Regions from separate parts of the Streptomyces sp. NPDC048277 genome, predicted to be linked through region 1. Evidence: riboswitches for the same ligand, from Rfam matches in the RefSeq annotation. Region 1 holds a riboswitch; each other region holds the start of a gene.
What was found. Region 1 has a riboswitch for S-adenosylmethionine ahead of AB0D85_RS19305 (putative leader peptide). Riboswitches for the same ligand answer to the same signal wherever they lie in the genome.

Region 1 (3,570 bases):
CGCGGAAGGGTGCACAGGGCCAGCAGCCCCAGGACGACGAACCCGAAGAACAGCACGAGGGACAGCACCAGTGCGTCGGGCACGAGTTGCGACGGGGTCAGTGCGGCCGTCGCCGGGTCGAGTCGCCTGCCGATCGCCGGTACCTCGGTGAACAGCATGTACATTCCGCCGACGAGCAGCGGTAGGTACAGGAAGAACAGCTGGACCAGCGTGCCGAGTCCGAACCAGACCCGTCGCAGGGTGCCGCAGCGGGCCGGGGCGACCCTGAGGTAGTCGGTCCGGGTGGGTTCCGCCGGGGAGCCGTGCCAGTGCTCGCCGTCCGGGACCGCCTGCCCCCGGTGGAGGGCGGAGGAGTGGCCGAGTTGGGCACCGTCGCCCATGGCGGTGTCGATGTCCAGGACGGTCTTCTCGCCGACGTAGACGTCCGTGCCGAGGGTGATCCGGCCGGTCTGGATGTGTCCCGCGTGGGCCCGGTAGCAGAGGAGGAACGAGTCCTTGCGGATGACCGTGCCGGAGCCGATCGTCAGCAGGTCGGTGCAGACCGGGACGGAGTGGGAGAGGATCGTGACCCCCTTGCCGATCCGCGCGCCGAGGGCCCGCAGGTACAGCACGTACAGCGGGGTTCCGGTGAGAAGGACCATCGGGTTGGCGTGCAGCAGCACCTTGACGATCCAGAAGCGCACGTACGCCAGGCCCCAGACGGGGAACTCGCCCGGTCTCCAGCGGCCCACCAGAAGCCATTTCGCGACGACCGGGAACGCGCACAGCGCCACGAAGCCGATGCCTCCGAACAGCAGGGACCGCAGATAGATGTCTGCCACGCCCTTGCCGGTGGCGATCCACTCGTACCCCACGGCGGTGGCGAAACCGGAGACGAAGGAGTAGCCGAGGAAGACCAGCAACTGGAGCGTGCCGCAGAGCAGATGGCTCCACCGGTTGCCGCGCGGCCGCTCGGGCGCCGAGGGGGCGCTCACCGGCTCGGCGGGAACGGGGGCGGCCTCGCCGAGCGCCGCCGCCAGGCTGTGGATCGTGGGGTGCCGGTAGATGTCCCTCATGGACGGGGACGGCAGGTCCGGCCGCTTGCGTATTCGGGCGCAGAACTGGGCCATGACCAGGGAGTTGGCGCCGAGGTCGGTGAAGAAGTTGCTGTCGGCCGGAACGTGCTCGGTGCTCAGGAGTTCGGCCAGTGCCTGCGCCAGCTCCCGCTCGGTCTCCGCTCCCCTGCCGCCGGTGTGACTCGGGACGACCGAAGGTCCGTCCGGCACCGACACGACCTCGGAGGACTGCTCCATCATGCGATCTCCTCGAGAACGTGGATGTTCCTGATCACGAACCGGCGGATTCAGTTTGTCCAGGCAGTGGACCGCATGCCACTTATGTCCCTTGCTCGGCCGTGCCGGAGGACTGATCCAGCGCGCCGTATTCCCCGGGTTTCGCACCGGGACGGGGACCACGAATCACCCGCATGGCGGTCCCCCGGCCGGCAGCGGGGCAGCGCCCCGCAAGGGGCGAGGGGAACTGCGCGCTCAGCCCCCACCCGGCCGCAGCCGGTGTACGGCTCAGTCCCGGGGTACGCCGGGCGCGGCGGTCGTACCGGTCCGCGACAGTGCTCCCGTACGCCCCTGCCGCCGTGTGCCGGACGGTTCGCCATTGACGTACGCCAAAACCGCTCCGTACGATCGCGTCCGGCATTGAGTGTCAGCGTCAAGCCCTGGCTCGCTGACCGGCAACCCTCCCGCGCGGTGGGGTGCTCCAGGTGAAAGCCCGGCGGGATCACCGATGATCCCCGCAAGCGCGTGGCCCCGTGAGCGGGGCCGGAGACGGGGAGGGACCGGCATGCGGCACAGCGGTGACCCGACTGCCTCCTTCGCCGTCGTCTCGGTGTTCTCCCGGCTCTCGCGTCGGCGCCACATCGATCTGCAGCGCTCGACCAGCTGTCTCTGTCAGGTCTGACGAGTCTGCGCGCCACCGGCTGACGTCGAGTCACCGGCCGCGGCCGCAGGCACCTCCCGCCACCGTGCGCGGTGGCATCCACCTGACCCCCGTCCGAACAGCGCTCCCCCGTGACCGGCGGCACGCCGACCGGGGCCGCACGCCCAGGCACGGCCGTGCCCGCACGGCACCCGGTGCCTGGTGACACGAGCAGGAGAACCCCTTCCGTGACCGCACTTCCGGATCTCAGACTTTCCCGCTGGACCGCCCTGACCGCCCTCCTGACCACCAGCGTGCTGCTGACCGCCTGCGGATCGAGCGGCGACGATTCCGGTTCCGGCGGCGGCCGGCCGAAGTCCGGCGGCACCCTGACCTTCGCGGTGGGGTCGGACGCCGGCTGCGTGGATCCGCAGCAGGTCGCCAGCAACGACACCATCTACTCGGTGCGCCAGACCGTGGACTCCCTTACCGACCAGGATCCGAAGACCGGCAAAATCGTGCCGTGGCTGGCGAAGAGCTGGGACATCAGCTCCGACGCCACGACGTTCACCTTCCACCTGCGGTCCGGTGTCACCTTCAGCGACGGCTCCGAGCTGACCGCGCAGGTGGTCAAGGACAACTTCGACGCGGTGCCGAAGCTCGGTGCGCTGGGCACCCTGGCCGAGGGCTACCTGAGCGGCGTCAAATCCACCACCGTGGTCGACCCGCTCACCGTCGAGGTGACCTTCCAGCAGCCCAACGCCCAGTTCCTGCAAACTACTTCGACGCATTCGCTGGGTATCGAGTCCTCGGCGAGCGTGCAGAGGACCCCGCAGCAGAAGTGCAGCGACGGGGTGATCGGGTCCGGTCCCTTCGTGCTGAAGCAGTACGTGCAGAACCAGTCGGTCACCCTGGCCAGGCGCACCGGGTACGACTGGGGTTCCTCGCTGTGGAGCAAGAAGGGCGAGGCGTACCTGGACAAGCTGGTGTTCAAGGTCGTGCCCGAGGCCGGCGTACGGGCCGGCAGTCTCCGGTCCGGCCAGGTGGACGCCATCAGCAGCGTGGGCAGGGCCGACGAGGCGGCGCTCAAGGGCGGCCAGGTCGCCCTGCGGAGTCGGGCCAACCCCGGCGTGGTGTTCGGCCTGGGCTTCAACAACTCACGCCCGGTCCTCAAGGACGCCAGGGTGCGGCAGGCGATCCTGTTCGCCATCGACCGGCAGCAGATCGCCGACACCGTCTTCCCGACCGGCACCAAGGCCGCGACCAGCATCCTCGCGCACACCACGCCCGACTACACGGACCTCGCCGCGGATCTCCCCTTCGCCGCGGCCAGGGCCAAGTCCCTCTTGGACCAGGCAGGTTGGAAGACCGGCGGCGACGGCATCCGGACCAAGGGCGGCAAGAAGCTGAGTCTGACCATCGACTGGATCCCCAACGCGGCCACCAACCAGCCCGCGCTGGAGCTGATCCAGCAGCAGCTCAAGGCCGTCGGTGTCGACGTCGTCCTCAAGCAACTCCAGCTCACCCGGTTCGCCCCGACCCTGCAGTCGGGTGACTTCGACGCGGCGTGGGGCAACGTGACCCGGGCCGACCCGGACATCCTGCGCAGCTCCTTCTCCACCCGGCTGGCCAACTGGTACCGCATCCCGGCGGGCCCGC
Region 2 (3,570 bases), on a different contig from region 1:
AGCCGGAAGCGGGATGTGCGGTCCGGGCGGCTGCCTGCGCCGAGCAGGCTCGCCACCAGCCGGGTGCGGCGGGTGACCCGGGCGTCCGGGCCGGGAGCGCGGCCGGGCTTGATGCCCAAGCGCTCGGCGATCACGGCCGTCGCCTCCGCCTCGGTGAGCGTGAGGAAGCGGGGGAGCCGCAGTCTGCGGCCGTACAGACGGCTGTAGAAGGCGAGGGAGTCGCCGCGCAGCGGGTAGCAGCGGAAGTCGTCCTCGGTGACGTTCGCGATCGAGACCGGGGGGATGGTGTGGGTGGCGTGCATGAAGGCACCGCCGCCGCCCGCGACGACGTACTGGACGGTGCGGCCGTCGACGTCGACGGGGTAGCGCTGGTAGTTGTGGATGTCGCCGCCGATCGCCGCCACATAGTGGTGGGCCGGGTCGCGGACGATGTCGTCGACCGTGCCGCCGCCCTCGATCGGGCACGGGTGGTGCTCGCCGTCCACGTACAGCGGGGAGCCGGTGACCAGGATCTTCGGGCGCGGCCCCCGGGACACCTCGCGCAGCCAGGCGCCCTGTTCGGCGTCGATCGTGCCGAGCAGACCGGTGTCGATACCGACGATCCGGACCGGCCCGGCGTCGATCGCCCAGTACGGGCCCGGCTGTACGGCCGTCTGCTGCTGCGTCGGCCGCAACTTCCTTGCGTCCGACAAGAGTTGCTCGTCGGCCGGGCGCGGCCGGTGCCACAGCAGGGCGCGCCACCAGGCCCGGGTGAGCGGGCGGGGCTTCGGTTCGGGCGGGAGCGGCGGGGTGTCCTCGCAGAAGACGCGCATGAACGCGCCGAGGTCCTCGTACCAGTCGTGGTTGCCGGGTATCGCGTATATCGGCGCCGGATAGTCCTGGTACGGGCGGAAGAACTTGGTGCCGTAGTCGTCGGTGGTGCCCACCGGATAGATCACGTCGCTCGCGATCACCGCGAAGTCGGTGTCCTGACTCGCCTTCAGAAAGCCCGGCACGACGGCGTACTGGGAGTCGTCGCCCTCACCGGTGTCGCCGATCACCATGAACGAGAACCGGTCCGCCTCATGACGCCGGATCACCTTGTCGGCGGGCGCTCCGGCCGCCGCCCGCTGGGCCACCCAGCGGCTGCGGGTACGGCCGGTCGGGTCGCCGAACCAGGACGCCAGCACGCCGTTGCGGGCGGCCCACAGGGTTCTGGGGTCGAACCAGAAGATCTTCTCGACGTGCTCCGGCATCAGTTGCTTGTAGGCGCCGCGTTCGGCCGAGCCCCAGCCGGCGCCTTCTGCGGTATCGCGTGAGGAGTCAGACACCGGGGCACCGTAGCAACGCGCCCTTGCCGAGGCCTTGTCGGCCCGCCGTTCGCGGCTCCCTCGACGTCGTAGGACACGCCGAGCCACGGTTCGCCCGAGCCACGAGTTCCGGTGATCAAGCCCTGGCAGGCCGGACGGCAACCCTCGACGCGGCGGGGTGCCCCAGGTGACGGCTCGGCGGATGTCCCAGTCGTCCCCCGGTTCGAGCGAAGCCGAGAACTGGGGGAGGTCGGTGTGGTCGAGGTAGCCGCTGCGCCGAACGCACTTGCAGAGACGGGCCGCTGCCCGCCGAGGACCCGCTCGTCGAGGAGAACGACGGCTCCTTCGGCGCCCGCCGGATCGCCGATCCGCGCAAGGTCGCCGCCGAATGGCGGCAGCAGGCGGACGTTAATGGCTGGTCGCGCCGGGACACTGTCATCGCCCCCGGACCGCAGCGCGGGCACGTCGGCACTCCGTCCGGTCTCGCCGACAAGTTCGCCCACTACGTGCGCCACGGCACCGTCGACGGTTTCAACGTCACGCCGTACCTCATCCCCGACCGCCTGGACGACATCGTCGAGCTGCTGATCCCGGAGCTGCAGGAGCGCGGCGTCTACCGTACGGCGTACACCGGTACGACCCTGCGCGAGCATCTGGACCTGCGGGCACCCCTCACCCACCGCGCCGCACCGGAGGAGGAGCGGGCGGAGGGCTGAGCGGTCACCACTCGTAGGGGTTCGAGGGGGTGCCGTACCGATCCTGTGGGCCGGGTGCGGGGCGGGCGGGGGCGCCGTGCCGACCGGTGCCGCCGGGTGTGTCGTACGGGCCGGTGCCGCCCGGGGCGCCGGAAAGGTCCGTGGCGGCCGATGCGGCCCGGGTCGGCGAGCCGGGCCGGCCCCCGCCGCCGGGCGCAGGGCGGGCCGGACGGCTGTAGCGGTTGCGGGGGGTGCGTCCGCCGCGTGGGCCCGGCGGCCGTGAACGCGCCGCCCGGGCCGGTGTCGCGGGCCCGCCCTTCTCGCCCGTCCCGCGGTCCCAGTCGTCCTCGCCCAGGACCAGCAGGGGGTCGAACATCACCACCACCCCGGCCAGCAGCAGGAAGACGGCCGGGCCCAGCAGCATGGGCAACAGCAGCGACGTCGGTGACCCGCTCGACCAGGCGGTGACGGACGCCGGGTGCAGATCGACGCTCACGGCCGCCATGGCGGTGTAGTGCATGCCGGACACCGCCAGGCCCATCACCAGGCTGGCGCCCAGGCTCGCCGTGAAGCCCCGGATCGACACGGCCGCCCACAGCGCGGCCGTCGCCGCCGCGATCGCGATCACCACCGACAGGGCGACCGTGAACCGGTCGTAGTGAATCGTTCCGTCAAGGCGGAGCGCGGCCATGCCCAGATAGTGCATGGCCGCCACACCGAGCCCCGTGACCACACCCGCCGCCCAGAGGGTGCCGGCGGTCGCGCCCCGGTAGCCGACCGCGAAGACACCGATGCCGACCACCAGGATCGCCACCGCCAGACTGAGCAGGGTCAGGCTCACGTCGTAGCGGATCGTGGTCCCCTGGACATGGAAACCGATCATCGCGATGAAGTGCATCGTCCAGATGCCGCAGCCGATCGAGGCCGCCCCCAGGGCCAGCCAACCGGGCTTCCAGGACTGCCCGTTGTGGTACAGCGACCGGACGATGCAGCGCAGCCCCAGCGCCGCGCCCAGACAGGCCATCAGATAGGCCGCCACCGGAGTGACCGCGCCGTAGTGGAACCCGCTTATCGTGCCGTGCATATGTAACTCCCCCCAGAGTCACGGCTGTTGTGGGGAAGGTACTACGGGCCGGGGGTGGCGGACGCGGCGTTCACCGGGACTTCAGCTGCCGCTACGGCATCACGGGGCGACGATCTTGATCGCGCTCATCCAGCCGTGCCCCTCGGGCCGTGTCTGCAGAGCCATGTGCAGCAACTGGATGCCCTCCAGCTCACGGGCGTGGCGGAGGCCGCCGACGACCACCGGGTTGAGGCCGCCGGAGGAGGCCAGCTCGGCCACCTGGTCGCGGGCCGCCGCGTCGTCGCCCGCGATGAACACGTCCAGCGGCAGTCCGCCGACCTCACCGGCGACCAGCGCACCGGCGAACGTGGTGTTGAAGGCCTTCACGATCCGTGTGCCGGGCGCGGCGGCGTCCGCGAGCTGTTGGGCGGCGGAGCTGTCCGCGGGCACCGTGAGCGAGTCGAAGGTCGAGAAGTCCACCGGGTTGGAGATGTCGACGACCGTCTTCCCGGCGAGCTGGTCC
Region 3 (3,570 bases), on a different contig from region 1:
GCCGAACGGCGCCGCCACCAAGGCCGCGCTCAACCGCAGCATCCTCGACGCGGGCTGGGCGCAGTTCCTCTCGATCCTGGCGAACAAGGCTGAAAGCGCCGGCCGCCACGTGGTCGAAGTGGATGCCCGCAACACCTCCCGCACGTGCCTCGCATGCGGGCACGCCGCGAAGGAGAACCGCGTCACCCAGGCGAAGTTCGAATGCACGGCGTGCGGCTTCACCGCGAACGCGGACCACGTCGGCGCGACGAACGTCCTCAACAGGGCCGGGCTGGTCCTCTGCGACGTGGCCTAGCTGCCGACGCAGGAAGCCCGCGCGTTTACGCGTGGGTGGAGTCACACGCCTCAACCTAGCCCGGCCCGGAAACGCTCAAACGTACGGCTACGCCCGACGAGCGGCCGTATACGGAACGCACGTCGAAGTCACGCCACCCGGCGCTCGGCGTACTCCGCGATCTCCGCCATCGGCGGCCGTTCCTCCGTGTCCACGGAGTACGTGCGCGGTTCGAAGCCGTCCTCACCCCGTTCGAACTGGGTCAGCGAGGGCCGGATCAGATGCCCGCGGGCCAGCCGGAGCTGTGCCGTGCGGTAGATCGCGGCGGACATCCGGCCCAGCGCCTGGCCGTCCTGGTGGCGGTGCTTGCGGACACCGACGTCCACCTGGGCGAGGGCGTCCAGGCCGACCAGGTGCAGGGCGTCGACCAGCATGCCCAGCTCCACGCCGTAGCCGACCGGGAAGGGGAGCTGTTCCAGCAGGGAGCGGCGGGCCGCGTACTCGCCGCCCAGCGGCTGGACGAAACCGGCCAGCTGCGGCCAGTGCATGTTCAGCAGCGGGCGGGCCATCAGTTCGGTGACCCGGCCGCCCTGCCCGGCCGCGCCGGCGAGCGGGCGGTCGTACATCGCCTTGACCAGGTCCACGTCGGGGTCGGTCAGCAGCGGGCCGACGATCCCGGAGACGAAGTCGGAGGAGAAGTCCCTCAGGTCGGCGTCGATGAAGCAGACGATGTCCCCGGTGGTCACGAGCAGGGAGCGCCAGAGGACCTCGCCCTTGCCGGGGACGGCCGGGATACGGGGGAGGATCTCGTCGCGGTGGACGACGCGCGCGCCCGCCGCCGCGGCCACCGCCGCCGTACGGTCGGTGGAGCCGGAGTCGACGACCACGATCTCGTCGACGAGCGGCGCCTGCCGCATCAGGTCGTGGCGGATGACCGCGACGATGTCACCGACCGTCTCCTCCTCGTTGAGCGCGGGCAGCACGACGGAGACGGACTGACCCGACCGCTGCTTGGCGGCGAGTATCCGGTGCAGCGGGCGATCGTTCACGGACCAGGAGCGGGTGGCCAGCCAGCGCTCGACTTCTTCCAGCACAGTCAGCGGCTCCTCACTGTCACGACCACACTGCCACGTGTGATCCATCTCGCGGTTCGGACGACTCTCTCAACTGTCCTGGCCTTCGGTTACAGTCTTGAACAACGCCGATGACCATCGCATGTCCTGTGGTCACCGTGTGTTGACAACCGCATACAGCTCATCCAGAGGGGCAGAGGGAAACGGCCCGATGAAGCCCCGGCAACCCTCCAGTCGGTACTCGTAGATCACTGTTGATCATCGCGAGGCTCCCGGCTAGGGAAGGTGCCAAATCCGTCTCACGGCGAGATGCGTCGTGAGGAAGATGAGGAGAAAGGGCCTCGCCTCACATGGCTGTGCAGACTGTTGCCACCAGCACCGATTCCACCGTAGACCTCGGTCCCGCCGCAGCGCTCAGCTGCCGCGAGTGTGGCCACCGGGTGCCGCTCGGCCCGGTGTTCGCCTGCGAGGAGTGTTTCGGCCCGCTCGAGATCGCGTACGACTTCTCGGCCTACGACACCGAGGAGCTGCGGAAGCGGATCGAGGCGGGTCCCGCGAACATCTGGCGCTACGCGCCGCTGCTGCCCGTCCCCGCGGACGTGGCGACCAAGCCGAACATCAACCCCGGCTGGACCAAGCTCGTCAAGGCCGACAACCTGGCGAAGGAACTGGGCGTCACCGGCGGCCTGTACGTCAAGGACGACTCCGGAAACCCGACGCACTCCTTCAAGGACCGCGTCGTCGCCCAGGCCGTCGAGGCCGCGCGCGCCTTCGGCTACACCACGCTCTCCTGCTCCTCCACCGGCAACCTGGCCGGCGCGGTCGGCGCCGCCGCCGCCCGGGCCGGCTTCCGCTCCTGCGTGTTCATCCCGCACGACCTGGAGCAGGGCAAGGTCGTCATGGCCGCGATCTACGGCGGCGAGCTCGTCGGCATCGAGGGCAACTACGACGACGTGAACCGTTTCTGCTCCGAGCTGATCGGCGACCCGGCCGGCGAGGGCTGGGGCTTCGTCAACGTCAACCTGCGGCCGTACTACGCGGAGGGGTCGAAGACCCTGGCGTACGAGATCTGCGAGCAGCTCGGCTGGCAGCTCCCGGACCAGCTCGTCATCCCGATCGCCTCCGGCTCGCAGCTCACCAAGATCGACAAGGGCCTCCAGGAGCTGATCAAGCTCGGGCTCGTCGAGGACAAGCCGTACAAGATCTTCGGTGCGCAGGCGGAGGGGTGCTCGCCGGTGTCGACCGCGTACAAGGCGGGGCACGACGTGGTCCGGCCGCAGAAGCCGAACACCATCGCCAAGTCGCTGGCGATCGGCAACCCGGCCGACGGTCCGTACGTCCTCGACATCGCCCGCCGTACCGGCGGCGCGGTGGAGGACGTCACCGACGAGCAGGTCGTCGACGCGATCAAGCTGCTCGCGCGGACCGAGGGAATCTTCGCGGAGACCGCCGGCGGTGTGACGGTTGGAGTCACCAGGAAGCTCATTGAGAATGGGCTCATTGATCCGTCGAAGTCGGTCGTTGTACTCAACACCGGTGATGGACTGAAGACGCTGGACGCGGTCGCGGGTACGGGTCTCACCGCGACCATTCGGCCCAATCTCGAGTCGTTCCACGAGGCCGGGCTCGCCTAAGTCGGCCGTAAAAAAACCGGGGCGCCGCCCTGTCCGGAGGTTCAAACCGTGAGCGTCAACGTTCGCATCCCCACCATCCTGCGCACCTACACCGGTGGCCAGGCCGAAGTCAGTGCCGAAGGCGCGAACCTCGGTGAGGTCATCGCCGACCTGGAGAAGAACCACACGGGAATCGCCGCCCGTGTTCTCGACGACCAGGGCAAGCTGCGCCGGTTCGTCAACGTTTACGTGAATGACGACGATGTGCGATTCGAGCAGGGCCTGGAGACGGCCACCCCGGACGGGGCCGGCGTCTCCATCATCCCGGCCGTCGCAGGCGGCTGACGTCCGAATGACCGAACATTACCTTCGGTAACAGCCATCACCGACTGTTCATCTGATTGCCCCCTCCGCGAGAGAAGCGGAGGGGGCAATTCTGTGTGGTTGAGCGCGGTACAGTTGGGGAACACGGTCCCGATCTCCAGGTCGGGGGCCCTGTATTCGATACCGCGAGCCCGGCAAGAAGTAGCCAAAGTGTGCGGGTTAAATGCGGCTTTTGTGGCCTTTATAGGGCCCGACTTGCCCTGAATTCGGCCGAATTCTCGCTACA
Region 4 (3,570 bases), on a different contig from region 1:
ACGGTCGCGAGACCGGCATCATCAAGCGCCTGCCGCACGGTGAGTTCATCGAGATCCACGAGCCGCTCTCCCAGGAGCAGCTGCACACCCTCACGGCTCACCACCAGTACGAGCCGGCCCAGGTCGGTCCGGCGGTCGACGAGAACGGTGTCGAGCGCAAGATCAAGGGTTCCGAGAAGCTCCGCGCCAAGCTGAGCAGCGCCTACTACGGCGAGGACAACCAGATCCCGAAGCCCACTGTGGAGGAGTACAAGGAGATCACGAGCGGCCACGGCCACCACTGATCGACGCGTCGCCACGCCACGGCGAAGGGCCCCCGTCCGGTGTACGGACGGGGGCCCTTCGCCGTGCCCGGGGCTGGATAGGGTAGGCCCTGACACTGCCTTTTTCATCGGTACGACGATCAGGAGCGGCCTTATGAGCGCTGTGACCCCCGCTGGAGGCGATATCGCGGCGGGCCGTTCCTGGCCCGGGGTACTGAACGCGCTGCTGTACGGCCAGGACCAGAGCGCCGAGGCGACGGCCTGGGCGATGGACCAGATCATGCGCGGCCAGGCGACCGACGCGCAGATCGCGGGCTTCGTCGTCGCCCTGCGGGCGAAGGGCGAGACGGTCGAGGAGATCAACGGCCTCGTCCGCACGATGTACGAGCACGCGAACGTCATCGAGGTGCCGGGCCGCACGGTCGACATCGTCGGCACCGGCGGCGACGGCGCGAAGACGGTGAACATCTCCACGATGTCGGCGCTGGTGGTGGCCGGCACGGGCGCGAAGGTCGTCAAGCACGGCAACCGTGCGGCCTCCTCCGCGTCCGGTGCCTCGGACGTCCTGGAGAAGCTCGGCGTCAACCTCGACCTGACCCCGCAGCGGGTCGCCGAGGTCGCCGAGGAGGCCGGCATCACCTTCTGCTTCGCCGTGAAGTTCCACCCGGCGCTGCGCCATGTGGGCGCCGCGCGCGGCCAGTTGGGCATCCGCACGGTGTTCAACATCCTCGGCCCGCTGACCAACCCCGCGCGGGTGCGGGCCCAGGCGGTCGGCGTCGCGGACCCGCGCATGGCACCCGTCGTCGCGGGCGTCTTCGCGGAGCGCGGCAACTCCTCCCTGGTCTTCCGCGGCGACGACGGCCTCGACGAACTGACGACGACCGCCACGTCCCGCGTGTGGATCGTCCGCGACGGCAAGGTCACCGAGGAGACCTTCGACCCGCGTGACGTCGGCATCGACCTGGTCCCGGTGGAGGCCCTGCGCGGCGGCGACCCGTCGTACAACGCGGAGGTCGCCCGCAGGCTCCTGGACGGCGAGACCGGCCCGGTACGGGACGCGGTCCTCCTGAACTCGGCGGCGGCCCTGGTTGCCCTCGATCCGGGCCCGGGAACGCTCGCCGAGCAACTCCGCGCCGGCATGGCCAGGGCGGCCGAGTCCATCGACTCGGGTTCCGCCAAGCGGGCGCTGGAGCGCTGGTCGGCGGCGACGCACAAGTAGGGGCCGCGGCCGCCGGGTCGAGGCGCGGTTCGGCACCGCCGGACCGCGCCGTCGCGGCTGATCGCCGTAGCGGCGGAGAAAAGGGAGACTCCCCTGTCCCGTCATCCGGACAGGAGTTGCGCGTCCGCGATCACTTCCCCTACGTTTTTCCCCAGGTCATGAGTGACAGTCATGAGGCCCCGGCCGACTGTCCGGCAACCCTCCGTCCGTGGCGGGGTGCCCCGGGTGAAGACCAGGCCGTAGGCAGCGAGGTCTACGGCAAGCGCGGACCCCTCGACACACCAGGGGTCCTGGTCGTACGAGGGAGCCTTCTGTGAGCAAGCGAATGCGATAGGGCGTAGAGCCCCGCCTCCGCGTACCCCTTTGCACTTTTCCCCGTGTCGTCGACGTACCGTCCGGCGCGGCGGTTCCGCTCACCCTCACAGGAGTTTCGCCATGTCCGTCTCCACCGCTGCCTCCGCCCAGTCCGTTTGTGCCCCCCTGCCCGTTCTGGGCCGGGATGTCACCGTCCCGCTCGTGACCGGCGGCGAGGTCACCTACGCCGCCCTCGACTACGCGGCCAGCGCCCCCGCCCTGCAGCGGGTCTGGGACGACGTCGCGGCGTACGCGCCGTACTACGGCAGCGTCCACCGCGGCGCCGGCTACCTCTCCCAGCTCTCCACGGACCTCTTCGAGAACGCCCGCAGGACGGTCGCCGAGTTCCTGGACTGCCGCCCGGACGACCAGCTGGTCTTCACCCGCTCGACGACCGACTCCCTGAACCTCCTGGCCCGCGCCCTCCCCGCCGACTGCCAGGTCTTCGTCTTCGAGACCGAGCACCACGCCTCCCTGCTGCCCTGGCAGGACGCGCGGGTCACCTACCTCGACGCCCCGCGCACCCCGCGGCAGGCGGTGGCGACCCTGGAGCGCGCGCTCGCCGACCGCGACCCGCACGGCCCGGCCCTGGTCTGCGTCACCGGCGCGTCCAACGTCACCGGCGAGCTCTGGCCCGTACGGGAGCTCGCGGCCGCCGCGCACGCGCACGGCGCCCGGATCGTCCTGGACGCGGCCCAGCTGGCCCCGCACCACCCCGTGTCCGTCCGTGACCTGGACGTCGACTGGGTCGCCTTCTCCGGCCACAAGCTGTACGCCCCCTTCGGTTCCGGCGTCCTCGCCGGCCGCGCCGACTGGCTGCGGGCCGCCGAGCCGTACCTCGCGGGCGGCGGCGCCAGCCGCAGGGTCACCCGGCGCGAGGACGGGGGAGTGGCCGTGGAGTGGCACGAGAGCGCCGCGCGGCACGAGGCCGGGTCGCCCAATGTCATCGGCGCCTACTCCATCGCCTCCGCCTGCAAGGCGCTGACCGAGGCCGGCTTCGACACGCTGGTCGCCCGGGAGCGGCACCTGATCGAGAAGGTGCGGGCGGGGCTGGCCGAGGTCCCGGAGGTACGGATCCTCTCCCTCTTCGGGGACGACGCCCCGCGCGTCGGTGTGATCAGCTTCGTGGTGGACGGCTGGAACAGCTCCCACTTCGCGGCCGCGCTCTCCGCCGAGTACGGCATCGGCGTCCGCGACGGCCTCTTCTGCGCCCACCCCCTGGTCCGCACGCTCCTGGGCTCCGCCCCCCAGACCCAGGGCGAGTGCGGGGCGCCGGAGGCGGCACCGGGGGAGAAGTCCCTCAACGCGATCCGCGTCAGCTTCGGCGCGGGAACGCCGGACGAGCATGTGGAGCGGTTCGTGACCGCGGTGCGGGAACTGGTGACCGACGGTGCGAAGTGGTCCTACCGCACGGAGGACGGCCGCTGCGTCCCGGCGGTGAGCTGACCTACCTGTTTTTAAGGGGCGCGGGGAACTGCGCGACCAGCCACGACGCACCCGCAGGAGACCACACCGCGGGCCGGTGGGGGCTGAGCGCGCAGTTCCCCGCGCCCCTTGCGGGGCGCTAGCTGTCCAGGCCGATCGCGAACGCCGCCTCCAGGTCGTGCTGCGAGTACGTGCGGAACGCGACGTGCGTGTCGGTGCCCTCCACGCCGGGGATCTTGCTGATGCGGCCCGGGATGACCTCGGCCAGGTCCTCGTGCTGCTGCACCCGGACCATGGCGATCAGATCGT

Region 2: linked by a shared signal. The riboswitch ahead of AB0D85_RS43160 (hypothetical protein) and the one ahead of AB0D85_RS19305 (putative leader peptide) in region 1 are both predicted to bind S-adenosylmethionine.
Region 3: linked by a shared signal. The riboswitch ahead of thrC (threonine synthase) and the one ahead of AB0D85_RS19305 (putative leader peptide) in region 1 are both predicted to bind S-adenosylmethionine.
Region 4: linked by a shared signal. The riboswitch ahead of AB0D85_RS05620 (aminotransferase class V-fold PLP-dependent enzyme) and the one ahead of AB0D85_RS19305 (putative leader peptide) in region 1 are both predicted to bind S-adenosylmethionine.

The regions. Positions count from the first base shown of each region.
Region 1 covers NZ_JBEZLQ010000008.1:99,676-103,245, reverse strand. Annotated here, with positions in the region: gene AB0D85_RS19310 (Pls/PosA family non-ribosomal peptide synthetase) at 1-1,295, opposite strand, end outside; SAM riboswitch class IV at 1,688-1,801, shown strand; gene AB0D85_RS19305 (putative leader peptide) at 1,780-1,953, shown strand; gene AB0D85_RS19300 (ABC transporter substrate-binding protein) at 2,160-3,570, shown strand, end outside.
Region 2 covers NZ_JBEZLQ010000030.1:63,500-67,069, forward strand. Annotated here, with positions in the region: gene AB0D85_RS43155 (metallophosphoesterase) at 1-1,310, opposite strand, end outside; SAM riboswitch class IV at 1,408-1,519, shown strand; gene AB0D85_RS43160 (hypothetical protein) at 1,796-2,005, shown strand; gene AB0D85_RS43165 (MHYT domain-containing protein) at 2,010-3,068, opposite strand; gene AB0D85_RS43170 (NAD(P)-binding domain-containing protein) at 3,168-3,570, opposite strand, start outside.
Region 3 covers NZ_JBEZLQ010000012.1:176,717-180,286, reverse strand. Annotated here, with positions in the region: gene AB0D85_RS25945 (transposase) at 1-295, shown strand, start outside; gene AB0D85_RS25940 (glucosyl-3-phosphoglycerate synthase) at 424-1,368, opposite strand; SAM riboswitch class I at 1,526-1,679, shown strand; gene thrC (threonine synthase) at 1,698-2,981, shown strand; gene AB0D85_RS25930 (MoaD/ThiS family protein) at 3,030-3,305, shown strand.
Region 4 covers NZ_JBEZLQ010000002.1:209,510-213,079, forward strand. Annotated here, with positions in the region: gene AB0D85_RS05610 (ubiquinol-cytochrome c reductase cytochrome b subunit) at 1-284, shown strand, start outside; gene trpD (anthranilate phosphoribosyltransferase) at 418-1,482, shown strand; SAM riboswitch class IV at 1,637-1,753, shown strand; gene AB0D85_RS05620 (aminotransferase class V-fold PLP-dependent enzyme) at 1,918-3,282, shown strand; gene AB0D85_RS05625 (Lrp/AsnC ligand binding domain-containing protein) at 3,401-3,570, opposite strand, start outside.